2 regions of the Ureibacillus sp. 179-F W5.1 NHS genome follow, and region 1 is predicted to be linked to the other one. Evidence: riboswitches for the same ligand, from Rfam matches in the RefSeq annotation. Region 1 holds a riboswitch; the other holds the start of a gene.
What was found. Region 1 has a riboswitch for preQ1 ahead of queD (6-carboxytetrahydropterin synthase QueD). Riboswitches for the same ligand answer to the same signal wherever they lie in the genome.

Region 1 (3,151 bases):
CTTTGCTATGTCCAGTTCTTGTGCCAACATTTCTTTGTTGCTAATTTTCGAATCCTGCGTCAATTCGTTTTCGTTAAACTGTTCTACTACTTGATATGGAATCAAATTCATTTTACGCTCCATTTTTCTCCCTCCCTATAGGATTAAATTGAAGCCAATTCATGATGTTATTAATAGTTTAACAATTCTGTATATTATTTCATAGTAACTTTTGGAGTGTTTCTATCTAGTAGAAAATAGCGATAAAAATAGACTACTAATTGGTTACATGAATATTAACAACCATCCATATAATTAAAGTTCCATTTATAAATTCAAAAAAACAGCACCTCTTCATCATTAAAGAGTGCTGTTATATTTCCATTACATTTGGTTTTAAAGAAGAGCGCTACACACCTCTTTTATTTCCCCAGATGAGTGTATGTAGCTGCGGTAGTACTTTTACGTTCTTTAATTCTTCATCCATCATTACTTGATTAATTAGCATTTGATATTTCTCTAATAAATGGCTAACTAATCGCGTATTGTCTATCGAGGTGATGTCATCATTTCCAACCTGAAGATAAAAAGGAATGGTCGGATATCGGCGATGAACTTCTTTAGCATAATCATAATCCTCTTGGTTAAATATAACGACTTTAAGTGATATATGTTGATTGCTATTTCTACCTCTTAGTCTCTCTAAAATAGTAGAGAGCATAGAGAAATCTGTCATCATTTTAGAACTAGGAGGCTTTGGTGAAATGGTTAGTTCATCGATATCATACAACCAATCTTGCCATTTACTTCCCTGTGTCTCCACGCCAATCTTTATATTATTCTCTTTTAAAAGGGCAATAAGTGCATCCAAATTACGAAGAAGCGCAGGATTTCCTCCTGAAATGGTGACGAATGAAAACCCATTTCCTCCAAGGCGTTTCAACTCAGCCCAAACTTCTTGCGCTGTCATTTGAACGATAAGATGCTTGCCAGTGCCATCCCATGTAAATGCTGAATCGCACCAAGAACAAGAATAATCACAGCCAGCAGTGCGTACAAACATCGTCTTCTGGCCAACTACCATCCCTTCACCTTGAATCGTGGGACCAAAAATCTCTATAATAGGTAATTTACTCAAACTCCATCCACTCCCTTCTTGCCTCAGCATAGCTTGTAGGAGTTTCATACAGCCTGATAAATTCCACACGTGCACCATGATATCGTTGTTCATCGAGCAAGGCTTCCTTCAACTTTTCGTAGATCCAAACGACGATATTCTCTGCAGTCGTATTCATCGGTGGCAATGTCTCGTTTAAATAGTGATGATCTAAATAAATTTCAATTTTTTGTTTCCAAATGTCCTTAATATCCCCAAAATCAATCATGAGACCACGTTCGTCAGTAAACCCACTTAATCCTAAAACAGCACGATACGTATGGCCATGTAAATTTTTACACTTTCCCTCATAATCATGTAAGTGATGTGCAGCATCGAAAGTAAACTCTTTGCATACAAGCACACGTTTCGAATGGTATTTTAATTGACTTCTTTGAATATCTTCATCCATTTTTTGTAGCTTATCAACAATTCTAAAATTAGGCATGTTTTCAAAATTCCCTCCCTGAAAATATTCCCGAAATTTTTCAAGAGAGGCGCTAACAATCTTTCTATTAAAACGTATGCATTCAACAAAAAAAGCCACGTCCTTTATGGACATGGCGAATTGTCATGTTTCCATAGTTTTTTATAGAGGGTATAAGCTATGAACCTCTCCCGTTCAAATCCGGGCATTCTTTTATGAATATAGTATATAAAATTGACAGTAATTTTCAAATAAAAATCCCATATATTTTTTGAACAGGACTTTTAAATTTATTTAGCAATAGAACCCGAACTTACTTGTGATACGGTTCCCCTTTAATTATTCTAAAGCTACGATAAATTTGTTCAACTAATACTAGTTTCATTAGTTGATGGGGAAGGGTCATTTTTCCAAAGCTTAATTTTTCATCCGCGCGTTGTAACACATCTTCATGTAAACCTAGGGAACCACCGATTACGAAGGCGACCTTACTTGTTCCGTATGTCATGAGAGCTTCTAAATCCTTTGCCATTTCTTCTGAAGATTTCATTTTCCCGTTAATCGCTAAGGCAATGACATGCATACCGTCATTGATTTTGGCCAAAATACGCTCGCCTTCTTTTCGTTTCACGATTTCCATTTCGGCGTCGCTTAATTGTTCTGGGGCCTTCTCGTCTGCCACTTCAACTAGTTCCACTTTGGCGTAAGCACCTAATCGTTTCACATATTCTTCAATACCCATCTTCAAATACTTTTCTTTTAACTTTCCGACCGAAATGATCGTGATATTCACAGCTTATCCACCTTTACAAAACATTCATAATCTTATTTCCCAACAATGAGCTTTTTAGTAACCCAGTTCCCTTTATTAGCATTAGACCAGAAAATAAGAGCATTTTCGCTTAAGCTATTATTAGAAAATTTAAATATAAACAATTTATCCACGTTAATATTTCATTTACAAACAACTTATCCACAAAAGTTATGCACATATCCACAAGCTCATTCTACATATTGTGTAAAGTTATTTACTTGATACAACATATGTTGCTTGCTCTTCACAGTAAGAACACTTTGTGGATAACTTTTCATCTTCTGAAAGTTGCTCCATAATCGGAAACTCTTTTGTCTCTGCTACAAGCATATCTAAAGCGTGATTTATATGGGTTTCACAGCTATATGTTTTCATTATTTCATGCCTCCTTAATTTCTGAAATTTCCACAAACTTATTCACAATTTGTTCTATGTTATCCACAAACCATTGTATCAAACAAAAAACGAGTAGGAAAGAAAAGGCTTTTCTTCCACTACTCGTTGTGTAAAACTTTTGTTTGTATTATTTAGTTATCCACAAGTTTTGTTATAAACGATTCAATATTATACACTTGTTCCTTCAGTTAACTTTAATTTTAAATCCACTAATTTTCCTTGACGATATACTTTTAATAATAATGTATCTCCAATGTCCGTTTCATTGTATAAGTGTTGACGAAGATCGATGGAGTTTTCAATTTTTTGACCGTCCATTTCAACGATAACATCATACTGTTCGATGCCTGCATTATCTGCAGCTGAACCTTGCACTACT
Region 2 (3,151 bases), on a different contig from region 1:
TGGATGAAATCAAGCGATTAGAAGATATGGGGACGGAATTTACACAAAAGCTCCATGAAATGGTGACATTTTATCTTGATCAAATTGAAAAGACACCTTTTCATGAAGAAAATTATGATCAAGTAGTTCATTTTCATGATGTAGTGCCAGTGATGTATTTATTGCAACCTCACTTGTTTGAAGGAACCGACCACTTTGTGGAGGTGGAGTTAGAAGGTAAAGCAGCGGGTGCTACTATCGTAGATTATTTGAATCGTACAAACAATAAACCAAATGTTCATGTTCTACATAACGTTGAACGGGAGAAGTTTGTTGAAGAATTTATGAAGGCTGTGGAAAATATTTCGGAACGCCTCACAAAATTTTAATTGACCAATGCCCCTTCATCCTTTATTCTATTCAATGAATAGAATGCCCGGCGAACGGGAGAGGTTCATAGCTGATACCCTCTATAAAAAACTATGGAAACATGACGAATGATGCCATGTCCATAACTGGACATGGCTTTTATGTTTTTATAAGAGTTTTATAGAATATGAACTTCTCCTTGTTAATTGTTGGGAAACATTTGCAAGGAGGATTTTTTATGTCTGGCCGTAACCATGAAGAAGGTTTAAAAGATTTAACATTATTAGGAAACCAAAATACACAATATTCATTTGATTATGCACCGGAAGTATTAGAAGCGGTAGATAATCTTCATTCCAATCGGGATTATTTCGTGAAATTTAATTGTCCGGAGTTTACGAGTTTATGCCCATTAACGCATCAACCAGACTTTGCGACGATGTATATTTCTTACATTCCAGATAAAAAGATTGTAGAAAGTAAATCGTTAAAATTGTACTTATTTAGTTTTAGAAACCATGGTGATTTCCATGAAGACTGTGTCAATATTATCATGAACGATTTAATCAAATTACTAGACCCTCGTTACATTGAAGTTTGGGGTAAATTTACGCCACGCGGAGGAATTTCGATTGACCCTTGGTGTAACTACGGGAAACCGGGAACGAAATATGAAGAGATGGCTCATCATCGTTTAATGAACCATGATTTAAATCCTGAAAAAATTGATAATCGTTAAGAATGAAATTAAATAAAGAGGTTATTAGCGACCCTCTATAAAAAACTAAGGAAAAACAGCATTTTTCTTAGAATGCTGTTTTTTCATTAATAAAGGAGATTTTTTCACATGAAGCAGGGAAAAGCCGTTGTTGTATTTAGTGGAGGACAAGATAGTACAACTTGTTTGTTTTGGGCAAAAGAACGCTATGAAGAAGTGGTAGCTGTAACCTTTGATTACGGTCAAAGGCATCGGCTTGAAATTGACTGCGCAAAGGAAATAACGAAAGAATTAGGGATTGCTCATCACATGTTAGATATGTCGCTATTGAATCAGTTAGCACCGAACGCTTTAACAAGGGGAACTATTCCAGTGGAAGATGGGGAAGGTGGCGAATTACCATCAACCTTTGTGCCTGGGCGTAATTTGTTGTTTCTATCCTTTGCTGGGGTGTTGGCAAAACAAATAGGGGCGAAACATATTGTTACAGGCGTTTGTGAAACAGATTTTAGCGGCTATCCCGATTGCCGGGATATTTTTATTAAGTCGCTAAACGTTACGTTAAATTTATCAATGGATGATACTTTCGTCATTGAAACACCGTTAATGTGGCTTAATAAAGCGCAAACGTGGGAATTGGCAGATCAGCTCGGTGCCCTTGAATTTGTCCGCGAAAAAACACTCACTTGTTATAACGGAATAAAGGCGGACGGTTGTGGGGAATGTCCAGCTTGTAAGTTGCGTAAAAGAGGTTTAGATGAGTACTTAAACTCGAAGGTAGAGTCTTAAAAGACCAAGTTTTTAATTGAAATTTAAGGAGTAGTAAAATGAGAATCATATTTTATTTATTATCAATTGTCGTTGCCAATGTGGTGACGGCTGCCTTTGCACCATTGCAATTTGGAATGTTTATCGTTCCGATGGGGACGTTGTTTGTTGGAGCGACGTTCATTTTCCGGGATTTAGTACAAAATAAATACGGACGGAAAAAAACGTATTTATTTATTTTTACAGCATTAGTTTTGTCGGCAATCGTCTCCTTTCTACTAGGAGATACATTAATGATCGTAGCAGCATCAGCTATTTCCTTTATTTTAGCTGAAACGGCCGATACGGAAATTTATACTCGATTGAAATTACCTATCGCTTGGCGCGTTTTCTATAGTGGTCTAGTAGGAGGATTACTAGATTCGGCAGTGTTTGTCATTATTGGTTTAAGCCCTCTTGGCGCCGGTATGTTACCATGGGAAGCTGTACCAGCTGCTATTATCGGTCAAATTATCGTGAAAACCGTTATCCAAATGTTTGGTGCTATAATTTTAAGCCAAGTGCATGGAAAGAAAAGTAACAGTTTTGCTTAATAAATCGTTTTCTAAAAAACTGGTGTAGCTTGAAAAAGTTTCCGCCAGTTTTTTTATAGGACAATATGTAAAGATATCTTTACATATTGTCCATTTTTATTTATATTAAATGTAAAGATATCTTTACATTTAATATGGGGTGAAAAGTTTTGTGAAAGTAATTAATCATATTAAAGAAGTTCGGTTAGCCAAAAAAATTACGCAAATTCAAATGGCGGAAGATTTGCAAATTACTCGTCAAACGATTAATGCCATTGAGAAAAATAAGTATAATCCAAGTCTGGAATTGGCTCTAAAATTAGCTAAATATTTGGATGTTCCTTTTGAACAATTATTTTACTTAGAGGAAAAGGAGTGAAGTAGGTGAGCGTTAAGAGGTTACAGCATTTGTTATGGACTGTGATTGTTCTATGTATGATAATAGGCGGTTTTTTAGGTATATATATCATTGGAAAAGAAACGGGTGATTATCCTGTTGAATTAATGTTGCCAATTATCATTGGAGTTATAGGTGGATTAATGGTATTTTTGATGGTTTCTAAATGGAGTCAGAAAAGAAGGGGAAATGTGCCTGAAATCGATGAACGAACTTTAAAAAATCTCCAAAAGTATTTTTTGGGGGCGCTATATTTTATTTTAATAGGCAGTGGGGCTGCTCTATTAATTGCGTATGCAATGGGAGTAAAAACGATCGAAACGGGACTGTTGATTTTATGTTTAGGCG

Region 2: it holds a riboswitch for preQ1, as region 1 does, so the genes downstream of both, queC (7-cyano-7-deazaguanine synthase QueC) here and queD (6-carboxytetrahydropterin synthase QueD) in region 1, are expected to answer to the same signal.

Annotation. Positions count from the first base shown of each region.
Region 1 covers NZ_JBIQFG010000015.1:16,022-19,172, forward strand. The annotation lists gene ACH0B5_RS08925 (endonuclease I family protein) at 1-30, opposite strand, end outside; gene queE (7-carboxy-7-deazaguanine synthase QueE) at 389-1,117, opposite strand; gene queD (6-carboxytetrahydropterin synthase QueD) at 1,110-1,583, opposite strand; PreQ1 riboswitch class I at 1,711-1,757, opposite strand; gene rlmH (23S rRNA (pseudouridine(1915)-N(3))-methyltransferase RlmH) at 1,876-2,355, opposite strand; gene ACH0B5_RS08945 (CxxH/CxxC protein) at 2,587-2,751, opposite strand; gene ACH0B5_RS08950 (S1C family serine protease) at 2,941-3,151, opposite strand, start outside.
Region 2 covers NZ_JBIQFG010000019.1:36,039-39,189, reverse strand. The annotation lists gene ACH0B5_RS10205 (nucleoside hydrolase) at 1-368, shown strand, start outside; PreQ1 riboswitch class I at 423-469, shown strand; gene queF (preQ(1) synthase) at 587-1,087, shown strand; PreQ1 riboswitch class I at 1,099-1,142, shown strand; gene queC (7-cyano-7-deazaguanine synthase QueC) at 1,196-1,855, shown strand; gene ACH0B5_RS10190 (VUT family protein) at 1,894-2,427, shown strand; gene ACH0B5_RS10185 (helix-turn-helix transcriptional regulator) at 2,579-2,785, shown strand; gene ACH0B5_RS10180 (hypothetical protein) at 2,791-3,151, shown strand, end outside.